DNA from 3 places in the Pseudomonas sp. R1-7 genome. Region 3 is predicted to be linked to each of the others. Evidence: predicted binding sites of a transcription regulator. Region 3 holds the regulator's gene; each other region holds the start of a gene.

Region 1 (6,107 bases), 1.5 Mb from region 3:
AGTGCGCCATCGCGCCACCCAGCATCAAGCTGCCCGCCGCACCAATCGCCAGGCCGAGCCACACCGACGGCGCGCCGAGGCGCGTCACCTGCCGTCCCTCATGATCGTGCCCGGCGCGGGTCCACTGCCACCAGCCATACAGTTGCAGGACGGCATAGACCACCTGCAACAGCATGTCGGAATACAACTTCACCTCGAAGAAAATCCAGCTGTACAACAGCACCATGACCAGGCCGATCGGCCAGCACCAGGGGTTCTGCTTGACGGTCAACCAGACAGCGATCACGCCGAGGGCTGCGGCAAACAGTTCAAGCCCGGACATGGCGGTTCCTTGGGGAAGTCAGAGAGGGCGGGGATTGTAAACGCTATGGGGTAGGCAGCTCCAATTTCACTGCGGGATGGGGAGATATAGTGAACACCATGTCAGCACCAATGTGGAGCGGGCTTGCCCGCTCTCACAAAGTTTGTTAGACCCGGAATTGCTTGAGCAAACCGTTCAGCTGTTCGCTCAGGTCTTTCAGGCGCGCGCTCGCCAGGCTTGATTGCTCGGCGGCCACCGCGGTGCTGTGGGACAGGCCGGCGGCCTGGGTGACGTTCTGGTTGATGTCCTCCACCACATGGGCCTGTTGCAGGGTGGCACTGGCGATGGAGGCGTTCAGGCTATTGAGATTGCGCAAGGCCTGGCCGATGGCATTGAGACTGGCGCCCGCGAGACCGGCTTGCTCGATCGTCAGTTGGGAAGCGCGGCTGCTGTCGCTGATGACCTTCACTGCGGCTTCGGAATGGTTTTGCAGGCGTTCGATCATGGCCTGGATTTCGGCGGTGGATTTCTGCGTACGCTGGGCCAACAGGCGCACTTCGTCGGCCACCACGGCAAAGCCACGGCCCTGCTCGCCGGCGCGGGCGGCTTCGATCGCGGCGTTGAGCGCCAGCAGGTTGGTCTGCTCGGCGATGGAGCGAATCACCTCCAGCACGCTGCCGATCTGGGTGCTTTCACTGGCCAGGGTGCGGATCACTTCCACCGCCTGGTCGATGGTCTGGGACAGCCGGTCGATCTGCTGCAAGCTGCCGTCGATGTTGACCTGGCCTTGTTGGGCCTGGGATTCGGCGTCGCGCATTTCACTGGCCGCGTGCTCGGCATTCTTGGCCACGTCCTGCACGCCATAGGTAACTTCGTTGATCGCGGTCGCTACCAGTTCCATTTGTTGGGATTGTTGCTGGCTGCGTTGCTGGGCCTGGGCGGCGTCGTTGCCCAGTTCGCTGGACGATTGCCCCAGGGCGCTGGCGGAGGTCTGCAACTGGCTCACCACCTGCCGCAGCTTGGCGGTGAACGCGTTGAAGTGTCGCGCCAATTGCGTGACTTCGTCCTGGCCGTGGGTATCCAGGGTCCTGGTCAGGTCGCTTTCGCCACTGGCGATATTGGCCATGGCGTTGACGGTCTCCTGAAGCGGGCGAACGATGCTGCGCACGATCAGCGTCAAGAGCAGGCCCATGACCAGGGTAATCGCCAAGCCAATCAGCGAAGCCTTGATCAACTGGGACAGGAACTCTGCCTGGACGTCATCCACGTACACGCCGGAGCCGATGATCCAACCCCAGGGTTCGAACAGCTTGACGTATGAGGTCTTGCCGACCGGGGCTTCGGCGCCCGGCTTGGGCCAGAGATAATTGATCATGCCAGCGCCCTTGGCCTTGGCGATGGCGACCATTTCGTTGAACAGCGCGTAACCGTTGGGGTCGCGAATGGCAGAGAGATTCTGGCCTTCGAGTTTCGGATTGGTCGGGTGCATGACCATGACCGGTGTCAGGTCATTGATCCAGAAGTAGTCGCTCTGGTCATAGCGCAGCCCGCGCACCGCGCTCAGGGCCTGCTTCTGCGCCGCCTCGCGGGTCAGGGTGCCGGCGGTTTCCAGGCCATGGTAGTAGTTCAACACGCCACTGGCGGTCTGGACCACGTGCTGGGTCTTCTGCACCTTGGCCTGGTACAGATCGGTGTGGATCTGCTTGAGCATAAACGCGCCCAACGTGAACAACATCACGATGGCCACGACCAGGATGAGCCACAAGCGTCGGCTGATCGATACACTGCGCAAGCTATTCATACGCTGTCACTCCGGTTCTTATTCTTGTCATTAACGACGGCCGGCACTTTAACGCTCGGCGGATACCCGTGCTTGACCTGGGTCATAACGCGGCAGCGTTATCAGGGCTTGTCTGATAGGATTTCGGCCCCGCAGCGCAAAACCTGAGCCTGTTCCGTTTTTTCATTGGTTTTTTTTGCAAGGTCGCGGTTATCGTGCAGCCGCTGCGTGCACCTGCGTAACGTTTGAATAGAGATAAGGCCTGGATAGACAGGCCTTTTTTGGGGGATGAATGGATTTGTGGACTGCCTTTTCGGCATTGATTCTTGGCGTCGTGGAAGGCTTGACGGAATTCCTGCCGATTTCCAGTACGGGGCATCAGATAGTCGTCGCAGACTTGCTTGGGTTTGGCGGTGAGCGTGCGATGGCGTTCAACATCATCATCCAGCTCGGCGCGATCCTGGCGGTGGTCTGGGAGTTCCGGCGCAAGATTTTTGATGTGGTGCTGGGCCTGCCCACGCAACCCGGCGCCCGTCGTTTCACCGCCAACCTGCTGATTGCCTTCTTTCCCGCGGTGATACTGGGCGTGCTGCTTGCCGACTGGATCCACCATTACCTGTTCAACGCGATCACTGTCGCCACGGCGCTGGTGGTGGGTGGTCTGGTGATGCTTTGGGCCGAGAAGCGCCAACACAGGGTGCACGCCGAGACCGTGGATGACATGACCTGGAAGGATGCCCTGAAAGTCGGCCTGGCCCAGTGCATCGCGATGATTCCGGGCACCTCCCGCTCCGGGGCAACCATCATAGGCGGGCTGCTGTTCGGCCTGTCGCGCAAGACCGCGACCGAGTTCTCGTTTTTCCTGGCGATGCCGACCATGGTCGGCGCGGCGGTCTACTCCGGCTATAAATACCGCGAACTGTTCGTCCCGGCGGATTTCCCGGTGTTTGCCATTGGCTTCATCACCGCGTTCATCTTCGCCATGATCGCGGTCAAGGGCCTGCTGCGCTTTATCGCCAGCCACAGCTATGCGGTCTTCGCCTGGTATCGAATTGCCTTCGGCCTGTTGATCCTGGCGACCTGGCAATTCGGTTGGGTGGACTGGACAGCGGCCCAGCCATGAACGATTCAGGCCGGCGCGCCGCGCGCCATACCGGCGGGGGCGTGCAGAACCTGCGGCTCAAGCTGGGCGTGTTCGCGCTGCTGTGCGCCTTGCCGCTATCCGGTTCGCTGCTGCTCGGGCTGCAAGGCGAGTCCTGGGTGCCGATGACGGCTTACGGCGTCGTCAGTGTCGTGGCGTTCCTGCTCTACTGGAGCGATAAGCGCAAGGCACGTTCCGACGCCTGGCGCACGCCGGAAAATGTCTTGCATGCCGTTGAGCTGGCCGGCGGCTGGCCCGGAGCATTGCTGGCACAACAGGTGTTTCGCCACAAGACCCGCAAGGTGTCGTTCCAGGTGGTGTTCTGGTTTGTCGTGTTGTTGCACCAGGGATTCTGGATTGACCAGTTGTTCCTGGGCGGGCATCTGCTGGCGTTGTTCTAGAAACTACAGCAACAGCCCAACCTGCGTCCGCTTCGGCAATTTGCTGACCACCAGTTGATGCGAACGCTGCAGCAAACCCCGTAATTCGTCGTCACCCAGCGGGTAGGGCACGTTCATGATGACCCACTGTGCACGCGCCAGATAGGGCGCAGGGTGAATGCCCGGTCGGTCGCAATGGCCGAGAAACAGGTCCTTATCGACCTTGAACGCCAATGAGTCGCCGCGCAGACCCTGCAACGCGAACATCTTGTTCCCTGCGATGGAAAACACCCGCACGCCGCCCCACTTGTAGTCTTCCCTGGCACCTGGCAAGCCCAGGCAAAACCGTGCGACGTCCTCTTCGCTCAAGCTCATAGCGTTTTTTCTCCGCATTGTTCGAATGCCGCTACCAAGTGATCGATCCAGGCGCGCACCGCCGGCAGCATACCCCGTCGGTGAGGATAAACCGCCAAGAGCCAGCCATCGGGGGACGACCAACCCGGCAACAGCTCCACTAATCTGGCGTCGCGCAATTCCTCTTCGCAATACATGCTTGGCAGCAGCGTAAAGCCCAGGCCGGCGAGGGCGCAGGCGCGGCGCACGATGAAATCATCGATGCCCAGGCGCGCTTCCAGGGTCAGCTCGGTGCTTTGGCCATCGCTGTCGAGCAGGCGCAGGTGAACCAGTCGATCTGCTTCCAGCGCTCCCAGTACCGGCAGTTGGCGAAGATCCTCCGGGGTTTCGATTCGGCGTCCCTGGGTGAAGGCCGGGCTGGCGACCATGATCAACCGGGCCTGGCGCAAGCGGCGGGTCATCAAGAGTGGGTCTTCGTCTCCCAGGTCCCGCACGCGCAGCGCGACGTCGATGCCTTCGCTGACCAGATCCACCCGGCGGTTGAGCAGCGTCATCTCCAGTTGGACCAGCGGGTACTTCGCCAGGAAGGTTTCGATGATCGATGGCAGGAATTGATGCGCCAGTCCCACCGGGCTCGACACCCGTAATCGTCCACGGGGTTCGCTGGACATGCTTGCCACGGCCTCGTCGGCCATTTCCGCCTCCAGCAGCATCGCCTGGCAGTGGCGCAGGTAGCGTTCGCCCACTGCGGTCAGCTTCAACTGGCGGGTCGTACGTTGCAGCAGGCGAGCATTGAGACGCTCTTCCAACTCGGCAATACGCCGTGACAGCCGCGATTTCGGGATGCCGAGCAAGCGGCCGGCCGCTGCGAAGCCGCCGGCCTCGACCACCTTGGCGAAGTAATAAAGATCGTTGAGGTCTTGCATCTTGAGTTCGATTGTCCTGGCAGTGGGACGAACTATCGCATTTATGCTTACTTATCGGCCATTGCTTTCACCGATAGGATATTCGCAATTGATCGCCTGGTCGCGATCCTCATTTGGAGAGCACTCACATGAAACTGTTGCACATCGATTCGAGCATCCTCGGCGATAACTCCGCTTCACGCCAATTGAGCCGTGAAGTAGTTGAAGCTTGGAAGGCGGCTGAGCCGGCGATCACCGTGACCTACCGCGACCTGGCGGCCGACGCCATCAGCCACTTCTCCGCCCAGACGCTAGTCGCTGCCGGCACCAGCGCCGAATTGCGCGACGCCGCGCTCAAGTACGAAGCTGACCTGAGCGCCGAGGCAATGGCCGAGTTCCAGGCGGCGGATGCGTTGGTCATTGCAGCTCCCATGTATAACTTTACTGTTCCGACCCAGCTCAAGGCGTGGATTGATCGCATCGCCGTCGCCGGCCAGACATTCCGTTACACCGATGCCGGCTTCGAAGGACTGTGCCGTGGCAAGAAGCTGGTGATCGTTTCCACTGCGGGCGGTTTGCACGCGGGCAAACCGTCCGGCGCGGGCCATGAAGACTATCTGAAAGTGATGTTCGGTTTCCTCGGTATCAGCGATATCGAGATCGTTCGCGCCGAAGGGTTGGCAAAAGGCGACGATATGCGCACCAAGGGCATGCTTGAAGCCAAGTCGCAGATCAACCAGCAATTCGCCGCCGCGTAAGGCTTGCGTAAAGGCACCAAGCACGTCGGGCAACCTTCGCAAAACCCTGTATTCTCGTCGTCAATTGGACGGCTGGGATACGGGGTTTTGTGTATCGGGCACCGGGTTTGATGGCGCAGCTTATGCACGGCCGGAACGGCGACGACGGGGACCTTCCCGCGCGCGGGCGAAGGTGGAAGAATCGATGACACGTCTTGGTGCAGCATTGCTGTTTTGTCTGGTTGCCAGCCTCGGCGCGGTGCAGGCTGCGCCGGCGCCGCATCCGCATTGGAGCGCCGGTTTCCACGAGCTGGATTTCCTCGATCCGCTGGACCAACAGCCAATGCATGCCATCGCGTTTTATCCATCCACCGCGATGGATCAAGCCAGCTCCCTGGGCGGTTACCAGATCGACGCGGCGCCGGACGCCCAGATCGCCATCGGCCGCTTTCCATTGCTGATGCTGTCCCACGGCAATACCGGCACCCCCCTGGCCCTGCACGACCTGG
Region 2 (6,107 bases), 2.4 Mb from region 3:
TTGCAGCGGCAACTGGACGGGCGCATCAGCGTGTTCGTCGGTCAGTCCGGGGTTGGCAAGTCTTCGCTGGTCAACAGCCTGCTGCCAGAGGTCGAGACCCGCGTCGGGCCGTTGTCCGAGCTGTCCGGCCAGGGCACCCACACCACCACCACCGCGCGGCTGTTCCACTTCCCCGGCGGCGGCGAACTGATCGACTCGCCGGGCATCCGCGAATTCGGGCTGGGTCACGTCAGCCGGGCCGATGTCGAAGCGGGGTTTATCGAGTTCAACGAGCTGATTGGGACCTGCCGCTTCCGCGACTGCAAGCATGACCGCGAACCCGGGTGCGCCTTGCTCAAGGCCTTGGAAGAAGGTCGTGTGCACCAGCAAAGGATGAACAGCTACCGCTCGATCATCGCCAGCCTGCCGGAGAGCAGTTACTGATCCGGAATGTGAGCCACAATGGCAAGCAATCCTCAAGTAAACAGTGGACCCACAAAAAAGCCGACAGTGATGTCGGCTTTTTTGTGGGTTACTGCGCCGGCGGTTCGGCCGGTTTCGGCGCGGCGTCGTCGAACAGGTTCAGGCGCTCGCGCAATTCATGGGCCGGAACGGGCTGCTGGTCCGCCGGCAAGGCGTTCGGATCGACCGCCGCGCCTGGGGTGGCCGATGGCACCGGTACTTCACCCGGCGCAACCTCGCCCTGGGCCGGGTCTGGCGCCGTATCGGGCACCGGATCGTCGGTTTGCGAACCTTCGATGGCTTTCTGGGCTTTCCTGGTCAACACCACGATATCGATACGCCGGTTGACCGGATTGAAGGGATCCTTGCGATCGAACAGTGCCGAAGAAGCGTAGCCGACCACTCGCGCCACTTGCTCATCCGGATAGCTGCCCGCCACCAGGGCACGACGTGCCGCGTTGGCGCGGTTGGCCGACAATTCCCAGTTACCGAAATCGCCTTTGCCCACGTAAGGCTTGGCATCGGTGTGACCGCTGATACTGATCTTGTTCGGCACCGCCTTGATGGTGTCGGCCATGGCCAGCAGGATGTCTTCGAAATACGGTTTGAGCCGTGCGCTGCCAGAGTCGAACATCGGACGGTTATCGGCATCCATGATCTGGATGCGCAGGCCGTTCGGCGTGATCTCGAACAGAATCTGGTCCTTGAACTTCTGCAGCTCGGGGTTCTCTTCGACCTTGTTCTGCAACTCTTGCAGGAGCAATTCCAAGCGCTCGCGCTCGACCTGCTCGGCCATGCCCTCGGCCTCATTGGCGTCGACGGTCGCCTTGTCGGGCTGGGGCTGGGACTTGACCTCGGGGTTGAGGGTGTTCTCCGGCGCCAGGACGGGCGAACCGCCCAGATCGATGATGTACGGCGTGCCGCTCTCGGAAAAACCGACCGGGTCCTTGAAGTAACCGGCGATCGCGATTTTCTGTTCCGGCGTGGCCGTGGAGAGCAGCCACAGCACCAGAAAGAACGCCATCATCGCCGTGGCAAAGTCGGCGAAGGCGATTTTCCAGGCGCCGCCATGGTGCCCGCCGGCAATGCGCTTGACGCGCTTTACGATGATCGGCTGGTTATTTTCCATAACTTAACGACCGCGAACCGCTTGTTCCAGCTCGGCAAAGCTTGGACGGTGCTTCGGGTACAGGACCTTGCGGCCGAACTCCACCGCCAGCGACGGCGGCATGCCCGAGGCCGAGGCCACCAGGGAAGCCTTGATGGCTTCGTAGACGTTGAGTTCTTCCTTGGCGTCATGGGCCAGGGAGTGGGCCAGCGGGCCGAAGAAACCATACGCTGCCAAGATACCGAAGAAGGTACCCACCAGGGCCGCACCTACGTGCATGCCGATGGAAGCCTGGTCGCCTGAGCCCAGGGACGCCATGGTCACCACGATACCCAATACCGCCGCAACGATACCGAAGCCGGGCATGCCGTCGGCAATACCGTTGACCGCGTGGGAGGGGTGCTCCAGCTCTTCCTTGAGGCTGTACAGCTCCATGTCGAACAAACCTTCCAGCTCATGGGGGGCCATGTTGCCGGACGACATGATGCGCAGGTAATCGCAGATGAACGCGGTCATGCGCTCGTCTTTCAGCACCGAAGGGTACTTGGCGAAGATCGGGCTGGCGGCGGCGTCTTCGATATCGCCCTCGATCGCCATCATGCCTTCACGACGGCTCTTGTTGAGGATCTCGTAGACCAGCCCCAACACCTCGAGATAGAAGGTGTGGGTAAAGCGCGAGCCGAACATGCTCAAGGATTTCTTGAGCACATGCATCGTCGTGTAGCCAGGGTTTGCCTGGAGGAATGCGCCGAGGGCGGCACCGCCGATGATCAATACCTCGAAAGGCTGGACCAACGCAGCGATCTTGCCATGGGAAAGCACGTATCCGCCGAGCACGCTCGCGAACACGACAATGATGCCGATAATTTTAGCCATAGATAGAAAGTACTTATTTAAGTCGGGTTCAAGGTCATATTCGGAAGCTGAAAAATCTCTTCTTCTACTTATCGGCAAAACTGCGCCAGACTATAGGCTGTTCTGGCGAAAAGCCAATTTGCCCCGTTCAGGGCGTAGAGAATTCATACGATGATCGCGTCCAGCCATGACTAACGAAACCAAGGTTCCAACGCCACGACCGACCACTCTGGAAGGCTGGGTAAAACTGCTCAATAGCGTGCACCTGCCGGTCCCCCAGGCCAGCCACGACCAGGTCTGCAAGGCCATCGCCGACAGCCGCCGCTCATTGCGCGACATCGCTGACCTGATGCAGGACAGCCCCGCCCTGGCGCTGAGCGTCATTCGCGAGGCCAACCATCATACCCATGGCAGCCTCGCGGAGCCTGCGGAAAATCTCGAAGTGGCGATCAACCGCCTCGGCCTCAAGCGTACCGAGGAACTGCTCGCTCGGCTGCCATCGTTGCCGGGGCAGGAAATACCCGTCGTCTTGCGCCAGTTGCAATTGATCAGTCAGCACGCCACGCAACAGGCCAACGGCTTTTTCGCCAGCCGCCTGGCGCGGCTGTGGCAGGACATCCACTGGGGCAGCCTGTTATTCCTGTCGCCGCTCTGGCCCCTGGCCCTGACTCACCCGCGACTGCTGGGGGAGTGGGAACTGCGGGTGGTCCATAAAGGCGAGCCCGCACGCAAGGTCGAGCGCGAACTGTTCGGCGTCCGCCTGCTGGAAGTCTGCCTGGCCCTGGCAGAGACGTGGCGCTTGCCCATCTGGATTGCGCAGGGTTATCGCCTGCTGCTCAAGGAGCGCCGCGAACTGGTGAAAGTCCTGCGCATCGCCCGCGACAGCGAACATCCGCTGCGCCAGCAAAACCGCTTGGATGACGACCCGACGCTGCGGCGCTGGCTCAATCAGCCGGCCAACACCGTGTTGCTGGCCAACGGCCTGGCACTTGCGGCGCAACAGGCGTGGGACAGCCCCCACCTCGCCCGCTGGCAATATCTCACCAGCCTCTATTTACAAATGCCGATGGATGAGCTTCAGCAACAGTTGCACCAGCAAGCCGCCAACAGTGCCCGCCAGGATGCCATGCCAGACCTGTGGCACCCCGCCGTGGCATTGATCTGGCCCTCAGGCTGCCGCCGCGTGCACCCCGGCTTGTTGCCAGCCGCCCCGCCCAGTGCACAGGACCTGAGCCACTGGCGCAAGCAATGCGCCGAGTTGCTGGTGGAACCGAGCCCCTTCAGCAACGCCATGCACCTCACCACCTCGGCCCGAAATGCGCTGGTAGCGTGCGGCATGCGCCGGGTGCTGATATTGATGGCCGATCGCAGCCAGACCAGCGTGCGCGTGCACCAGACCGCCGGCCTGCCCAAGGAAGCAGCGGCGATGAGTTTCTCCATTAGCCAGAGCAAGGTCCTGCAGCGACTACTGGGCCAACAGGCCCAGGTACGCCTGAATCCCGAGAACAACGCGCAGTTTTCCGCCTTGCTGCCTGCGGGCCTGCGCGCCTTGTTCCGGGGCGAGCACTTGCTGTTGCGCTCGCTGACCTGCAATGGACGGGTGATCATGCTGGTGGTTGCGGACCAGGGCGGCGGGCCGTTTTCGGACGTGACCGTGCAGGCTTTCGGCAAAACCGTGCAATGCATCGAAAGGGCGCTGCACAGCTTTACCAACCGTGGCCGCTGAACTTGCTACAATCCTTTCCCTTTGCGCCCCAGGAGACCTCACATGCCTGACTTCTCTGGCTTGCCGCTGGTAATCGAGCCGAACGAGCTCTTGCCGCGTCTCGATGCTCCCAATCTGATTCTGGTGGACCTGACCAGCGCCGCGCGCTACAGCACCGGTCATATTCCCGGCGCACGCTTCGTCGATCCGAAACGCACGCAACTGGGCCAGCCTCCGGCGCCGGGCCTGTTGCCGGCAAAAGCAGACCTGGAAACGCTGTTCGGCGAACTCGGGCATGACTCTGGCGCGGTCTACGTGGTGTATGACGACGAAGGCGGCGGCTGGGCCGGACGCTTTATCTGGTTGCTCGATGTGATCGGGCACTCGAATTGTCACTACCTGGACGGCGGCCTGTTGTCCTGGCTTGACCAAGGCCTGCCGGTGTCGACTGACGTCCCAGCACCGGCCGCAGGTCCCGTCGACCTGGTGCTGCACGACGAACCCACCGCCACTCGCGAGTATCTGCAAAGCCGTCTTGGCGCTGCGGACCTGGCCATCTGGGATGCACGCGGCCCGCTGGAGTATTCCGGCGAAAAAGTCGTCGCGGCACGGGGCGGACACATACCAGGCGCGGTCAATTTCGAATGGACCGCCGGCATGGACCCAGCGCGCAGCCTGCGCATCCGCAAGGACATGCCGCAGATTCTCGACCAGTTGGGCATAACCCCCGACAAAGAAGTCATCACCCACTGCCAGACCCACCACCGCTCTGGCTTCACCTATCTGGTGGCCAAGGCGCTCGGTTATCCGCGAGTCAAAGGCTATGCCGGTTCCTGGGGCGAATGGGGCAACCACCCCGACACGCCCATCGAGCTTTGAAGATTTTTAAGGACAGTTAATGAAAAACCGCTTGTTCATCCTCTCCCAGTACCTGCTGCCGCACCATCTGCTGTCGCGGCTGGCCGGCTGCATTGCCGAGTGCCGCGTACGCTGGTTCAAGAACGCCTTCACGGCCTGGTTCGCCAAGCGCTACCAGGTCGACATGTCCCAGGCGCTGGTGGAAGACCTCACCGCCTACGAGCACTTCAATGCGTTCTTCACCCGCGCCCTGAAAGATGGCGCGCGGCCTCTGGACGAAACACCCGGTGCGATCCTCAGCCCCGCCGACGGCGCCGTCAGCCAGCTTGGCCCGATCGAGCATGGCCGAGTATTCCAGGCCAAGGGCCACAGTTTCAGCGTGCTGGAACTGCTGGGCGGTGATGCGGCCAATGCGGCGCCGTTCATGGGCGGTGACTTCGCCACGATCTATCTGTCGCCCAAGGACTATCACCGCGTGCACATGCCGCTGGCCGGCACCCTGCGGGAAATGGTCTACATCCCGGGCCGGATTTTCTCGGTCAACCAGACCACCGCCGAAAACGTCCCGGAGCTGTTTGCCCGCAACGAACGCGTCGCGTGCATTTTCGACACCGAGCGCGGGCCGATGGCCGTGGTCCTGGTGGGCGCGATGATCGTCGCGTCCATCGAAACCGTGTGGGCCGGACTGGTGACGCCGCCCAAGCGCGAGCTGAAAACCTTCCGTTATGACGAAGCGGCCCGTGCGCCGATCCATCTGGAAAAAGGCGCCGAACTCGGACGCTTCAAGCTGGGTTCGACCGCCATCGTGCTGTTTGGTCCAGACCAAGTGAAATGGGCCGAGGATTTGGTGGCCGGCTCGCCAGTCCAGATGGGCCAGGCCCTGGCACTGCCGAACGCCTGATTCAGATGTTATCCCCTGTGGGAGCGAGCAAGCTCGCTCCCACAGGCTAATACAGCTAGATGGATCACCTCTTTCGCCCACAGCTGCTAGAGTTGGAAACATCCCTTTCATTTCCCGCCGGAGCCCGTCCACGGCATGAATGAGACCAGCCCTCTCCAGCTACTGCGCGTGTCGACACCAACCCAGTCGCGCCTGTCCTTCTGCGATGCCACGCCACGCGATCTCAAGCGTTGGATCGC
Region 3 (6,107 bases):
CTTGGCCGGTCAGGTCTTGATAGTCCTGGGCCAGCAAAATGTCGTTGAGGTTGCCGGCCACGGCGCGGTTCTCGGTGCTGCTGCGCGCCAGGAATCCGTCGACCCGACGGGCCAGTTCGCGAAATTCCTCGGCGCCGACTTCGCGACGCATGAACCGTCCCCAATCGGTGCTCAACGCCTGGGCTTCCTCGCTCAGGCCGTTGACCAGGGGCGTTGCGCTTTCCACCAGGTCCATGGTGCGGTTGGCCGCGGCTTCGGTCAGCTTGACCACATAACCCAGGCGCTCGGTGGCGTCGGTGATCTGCGAGACTTCCTCGGCCTGCGGCATGTTCGGATCGATCTGGAAATTGACGATCGCGCTGTGCAGTTCACGGGTGAGCTTGCCGACTTCCTGGTACAGACCACGATCCCGGGTCTGGTTGAGCTCATGAATCATTTGAACCGCATCGCCGAAGCGGCCCTTTTCAAGGCTGTCGACCAGTTCGCGGGCATGTTTTTTCAGGGTCGATTCGAAATCGCCCATTGAAGATTCGTTGTCCATAGCTCCCCCGTGGCGCCGTTAACCGATGCGTTCGAAGATTTTTTCGATCTTCTCTTTCAACGCCTGGGCCGTGAAGGGTTTGACCACATAGCCGTTAACACCGGCCTGGGCGGCTTCGATGATCTGCTCGCGCTTGGCTTCGGCAGTGACCATCAGCACCGGCAGGTGCTTGAGTTTTTCATCGGCGCGCACGTGGCGCAGCAAGTCGATACCGGTCATGCCAGGCATGTTCCAGTCAGTCACCAGAAAGTCGATGCTCCCGCTGTTGAGGACCGGAATGGCGGTAGTGCCATCGTCGGCCTCGACCGTGTTGGTGAACCCGAGGTCACGCAACAGGTTTTTTATGATCCGCCGCATCGTTGAGAAGTCATCAACGATGAGGATTTTCATGTTCTTGTCCAATTCGACCTCCAAGCAGTCTTAAACGCGCCCAGCACCTGGACGCGCCATTTCAATCAATCCGGCACAACACTCGACAACGGTCTGGAGCACAACGGGTGGAGACTGGCCCGGCGCGTGCCATGCCAGCCTCGTTCGCAGTGTCCCCACACTGCTCGTCAGCGCGCTCGCCACTCCCCCAAACGCCCCCGCAAGCGGGCCGCGCACTGGCTGTGTAACTGGCTGACCCGCGATTCGCTGACCCCCAGGACCTCACCGATTTCCTTGAGGTTCAGCTCTTCGTCGTAGTACAGCGCCAAGACCAGTCGCTCACGCTCCGGCAAATTGGCGATCGCATCCGCCAGCGCGCTCTGGAAACGCTCATCTTCCAGGTCACGCGACGGCTCCATGTGAGCACTCGCGTTATCCTCGTGCAGCCCTTCGTGCTCGCCGTCCTGCAACAGGTCGTCGAAACTGAACAGGCGACTGCCCAAGGTATCGTTCAAAATCCCGTAATAATCATCGAGACTCAACTGGAGTTCGGCTGCAACTTCGTGATCTTTAGCGTCTCGTCCGGTTTTCGCTTCAATCGCGCGAATCGCATCACTGACCATGCGCGTATTGCGATGCACCGAACGCGGCGCCCAGTCGCCCTTGCGGACTTCATCGAGCATCGCCCCGCGGATGCGGATACCGGCGTATGTCTCGAAGCTGGCGCCCTTGCTCGCGTCGTATTTGTTCGACACTTCGAGCAGGCCGATCATGCCCGCCTGGATCAAGTCCTCGACCTGCACACTGGCCGGCAAGCGCGCCAGCAAGTGATAGGCGATGCGCTTGACCAGGGGCGCGTAACGCTCGATCAACTCGTACTGGGCGTCCCGTGCCGATTTTTTGTAGAGATGGTTGTAACCGCTGGCTGTCATAACACGGGCCCTGCTGTTTGTTGCACGAGACGCTCGACGAAAAATTCCAGATGCCCGCGTGGGTTGGCCGGCAGAGGCCAGGTATCGACTTTCTGGGCGATCGCCTTGAACGCCAGCGCGCATTTGGAACGTGGAAAAGCTTCATAAACGGCACGTTGCTTCTGGACCGCCTTGCGTACACTTTCGTCGTAAGGCACTGCGCCGACGTATTGTAGGGCGACGTCCAGGAAGCGGTCCGTGACCTTTGTCAACTTGGCGAACAGGTTGCGTCCTTCCTGTGGGCTCTGGGCCATGTTGGCCAGGACGCGGAAGCGGTTCATGCCATAGTCGCGGTTAAGCAGTTTGATCAGGGCGTAGGCGTCGGTGATCGACGTCGGTTCGTCGCAGACCACCAGCAAGACTTCCTGGGCGGCGCGGACAAAACTGACCACCGAGTCACCGATACCGGCAGCCGTGTCGATCACCAGCACATCGAGGTTGTCACCGATGTCGCTGAACGCCTGGATCAGGCCGGCGTGCTGCGCAGGCGTCAGGTGCACCATGCTCTGGGTGCCGGAGGCGGCCGGCACGATGCGAATCCCGCCGGGGCCCTGCAACAGCACGTCGCGCAACTCACAGCGCCCTTCAATCACGTCCGCCAGCGTGCGCTTGGGTGTGAGCCCCAGCAGCACGTCGACGTTCGCCAGGCCCAGGTCGGCGTCCAGCAGCATGACCCGTCGGCCAAGCTCTGCCAGAGCCAGGGACAAGTTCACTGACACGTTAGTCTTCCCGACGCCACCTTTGCCGCCGGTCACCGCGATCACCTGTACGGGATGCATGCTGCCCATGTTCGTTCTTTACCTTGTCTTACTTAGACGGAGGCCACATTACTGGCTGCGCGTTCACTCGGAACAATGCATGGCAGACCATCGATGTAGGTACAAAAAATATTCATGATTACCTCAGCCAACCTGCTTGGTCGGGCTGTGGTAGATGTCAGCGAACATATCAGCCATGGCTTCTTCGCTGGGTTCTTCCTGCATTTGCACACTCACGGCACGACTGACCAGTTGATGACGGCGCGGCAGATGCAAATCATCCGGGATCCGCGGCCCGTCGGTCAGGTAGGCCACCGGTAGTTCATGACCGATCGCCAGGCTCAACACCTCGCCCAGGCTTGCCGTTTCGTCCAGCTTAGTCAGGATGCAGCCGGCCAGCCCGCAGCGTTTGTAGCTGTGGTATGCGGCGGTTAGAACCTGTTTCTGGCTGGTGGTTGCCAACACGAGATAATTTTTTGACTTGATGCCACGCCCGGCCAGGCTTTCCAGCTGCATGCGCAGGGCCGGATCGCTGGCTTGCAGGCCGGCGGTGTCGATCAGCACGACGCGTTTGCGCATCAGCGGCTCCAGCGCCTGGGCCAGGGATTGACCCGGATCCACATGGGTCACCGACACGTTGAGGATCCGACCCAGGGTCTTGAGTTGCTCCTGGGCGCCGATGCGGAAACTGTCCATGCTCACCAGGGCGATGCTCTGGGCGCCGTACTTGAGTACATAACGGGCCGCGAGCTTGGCCAGGGTCGTGGTCTTGCCCATGCCGGCCGGGCCGACCATGGCAATCACTCCGCCCTCCTCCAGTGGCTCGATTTCCGGCGTGGCGATCATCCGCGCCAGGTGAGCCAGCAACATGCGCCAGGCCTGGCGAGGCTCGTCGATGTCGTTGATCAGGGCCAGCAGGTCGCGCGCCAACGGGCCGGACAAGCCAATGCGTTGCAGGCGACGCCACAGGTTGGCCTGGGCCGGACGGCTGCCTTGCAGTTGGTTCCAGGCCAGCGAACCGAGCTGGACTTCCATCAACTCGCGCAGGCTGTTGAGTTCGAAGCGCATCGAGTCCAGGGCACGCGGATCAACGCCTGGGGCCGGGGCGGCTGGCGCGGGTGCCGGACGACGCGGCTCGGCCGGCGTCGGCTCGATCAGCGGTTCGGCAGCGGTCAGCGGCAGGCCTGCGGTCAAGGGCTGGCCGGCGAACAATTGACGATTGGTGCCCGCGCTGCCCGTGCCTTCGCTGGCGCGCAGGCTCAGCTCGGCCTGGGCGCTGGCGATGCGCGACTGGGTCTTGCGCAGCTCGTCCTCGAGTTCCATGTTTGGAACGCGCGGGGCCAGCGCCGACAATTTGTAATCCAGGGCCGCCGTCAGCTCGACACCGCCGGCGATACGACGGTTGCCGATGATGGCTGCTTCAGCGCCCAGCTCGTCACGAACCAGTTTCATGGCCTGACGCATATCGGCGGCGAAAAAACGCTTCACTTGCATAAACCACTACCTCAGCCGTTGGGCCCTACTGTCGCAACGATGGTCACTTGCTTGTTGTCCGGTATTTCCTGGTACGCCAGCACATGCAGCCCCGGGACCGCGAGGCGCCCGAATCGCGAGAGCATCGCTCGAATCGGACCGGCCACCAGCAGGATCACTGGCTGGCCTTGCATCTCTTGCCGCTGGGCTGCGTCGATCAGCGAACGCTGCAGCTTCTCGGCCATGCTTGGCTCCAGCAGAACACCCTCTTCCGAGCCTTGTCCTGCCTTCTGCAGACTATTGAGCAATATCTGTTCCAACCTTGGCTCCAGAGTGATCACAGGCAGCTCAGACTCAGTGCCTACAATGCTTTGGACGATTGCGCGGGATACGCCAACCCGCACCGCAGCCACCAGAGCGGCGGTATCTTGACTCTTCGAAGCGTTGTTGGCGATCGCTTCGGCAATGCTGCGGATATCGCGCACCGGAACCTGTTCGGCCAGCAGCGCCTGCAATACCTTGAGCAATTGCGACAGCGAAACCACACCCGGCACCAGCTCTTCGGCCAGCTTCGGCGAGCCCTTGGCCAGTACTTGCAGCAATTGCTGGACTTCTTCGTGACCAATCAGCTCGCTGGAATGCTTGTAAAGAATCTGGTTCAAGTGGGTCGCCACGACCGTGCTGGCGTCCACCACGGTATAACCGAGGGACTGCGCCTGGGCCCGCTGGCTGATTTCGATCCACACCGCTTCCAGGCCGAAAGCCGGATCCTTGGCGGTAATGCCATTGAGCGAACCGTAGACCTGCCCGGGGTTGATCGCCAGCTCGCGGTCCGGGTAGATCTCGGCTTCGGCCAGGATCACGCCCATGAGCGTCAAGCGATAGGCGCTCGGTGCCAGGTCGAGGTTATCGCGGATATGAACGGTGGGCATCAGGAAGCCCAAGTCCTGGGACAGCTTCTTGCGCACGCCCTTGATCCGCGCCAGCAATTGACCACCCTGGTTGCGGTCGACCAAGGGAATCAGGCGATAGCCGACTTCCAGGCCGATCATGTCGATCGGGGTTACGTCATCCCAGCCCAGCTCCTTGGTTTCCATGGCGCGGGCCGGCGACGGCAGCAGCTCCTGCTGACGCTTGACCTCTTCCAGCGCCTGGACCTTCTGCACATTCTGTTTTTTCCAGAACAGGTAGGCGCCACCTGCGGCCAAGGCCGCCATGCTCAGGAAAGAAAAGTGGGGCATCCCCGGCACCAGGCCCATCACCGCCATCAGGCCGGCCGCCACGGCAAGGGCCTTGGGCGAGGCGAACATCTGACGGTTGATCTGCTTGCCCATGTCTTCGGAGCCCGAAGCACGCGTCACCATGATTGCCGCCGCTGTGGATAACAACAGTGATGGCAATTGCGCCACCAAACCGTCACCAATGGTCAGCAAGGCGTAGACCTTGCCGGCGTCGCCGAAGGTCATGCCGTGTTGGAAGATACCGACGGCCATGCCGCCAATCAGGTTGATGAAGAGAATCAGCAGGCCGGCGATGGCGTCGCCGCGGACAAATTTACTGGCACCGTCCATGGACCCGTAGAACTCGGCTTCCTGGGCGACTTCCAGGCGACGGGTCTTGGCTTGGCCCTGGTCGATCAGGCCAGCGTTGAGGTCGGCGTCGATCGCCATCTGCTTGCCGGGCATCGCATCGAGGGTGAAACGCGCGCTCACTTCGGAAATCCGCCCGGCGCCCTTGGTCACCACGACGAAGTTGATGATCATCAAAATCGCGAAGACCACGATACCGACCACGTAATTGCCGCCGATCACCACCTCACCGAAGGCCTGGATCACCTTACCGGCGGCGGCGTGGCCCTCGTGGCCATGAATCATCACCACCCGGGTGGATGCCACGTTCAGCGCCAGGCGCAACAGCGTCGCCACCAGCAAGATGGTCGGGAAGACGGCGAAATCCAGTGGGCGCAAGGCATATACGCACACCAGCAGCACCACG

What was found. The regulator FliA, encoded in region 3, starts transcription of late flagellar genes. The targets are predictions, from matches to a motif close to CTAAAGTTTNNNNNNNNNNNGCCGNTAA.
Region 1: a site for FliA is predicted at 2,223-2,250, ahead of J3P79_RS12210 (methyl-accepting chemotaxis protein). Genes of this name have one in related genera too.
Region 2: a site for FliA is predicted at 2,494-2,521, ahead of motA (flagellar motor stator protein MotA). Genes of this name have one in related genera too.

Annotation. Positions count from the first base shown of each region.
Region 1 is NZ_CP071661.1:2,702,363-2,708,469, forward strand. Features, by position in the region: gene pnuC (nicotinamide riboside transporter PnuC) at 1-322, opposite strand, end outside; gene J3P79_RS12210 (methyl-accepting chemotaxis protein) at 468-2,102, opposite strand; gene J3P79_RS12215 (undecaprenyl-diphosphate phosphatase) at 2,374-3,204, shown strand; gene J3P79_RS12220 (DUF1294 domain-containing protein) at 3,201-3,623, shown strand; gene J3P79_RS12225 (MmcQ/YjbR family DNA-binding protein) at 3,627-3,977, opposite strand; gene J3P79_RS12230 (LysR substrate-binding domain-containing protein) at 3,974-4,882, opposite strand; gene J3P79_RS12235 (FMN-dependent NADH-azoreductase) at 5,011-5,619, shown strand; gene J3P79_RS12240 (alpha/beta hydrolase family protein) at 5,804-6,107, shown strand, end outside.
Region 2 is NZ_CP071661.1:627,371-633,477, reverse strand. Features, by position in the region: gene rsgA (small ribosomal subunit biogenesis GTPase RsgA) at 1-423, shown strand, start outside; gene motB (flagellar motor protein MotB) at 512-1,570, opposite strand; gene motA (flagellar motor stator protein MotA) at 1,574-2,425, opposite strand; gene J3P79_RS02825 (HDOD domain-containing protein) at 2,592-4,130, shown strand; gene J3P79_RS02820 (rhodanese-like domain-containing protein) at 4,173-4,988, shown strand; gene asd (archaetidylserine decarboxylase) at 5,008-5,868, shown strand; gene J3P79_RS02810 (molecular chaperone) at 6,004-6,107, shown strand, end outside.
Region 3 is NZ_CP071661.1:4,219,608-4,225,714, forward strand. Features, by position in the region: gene J3P79_RS18765 (protein phosphatase CheZ) at 1-541, opposite strand, end outside; gene J3P79_RS18770 (chemotaxis response regulator CheY) at 560-931, opposite strand; gene fliA (RNA polymerase sigma factor FliA) at 1,099-1,842, opposite strand; gene fleN (flagellar synthesis regulator FleN) at 1,839-2,669, opposite strand; gene flhF (flagellar biosynthesis protein FlhF) at 2,784-4,133, opposite strand; gene flhA (flagellar biosynthesis protein FlhA) at 4,145-6,107, opposite strand, start outside.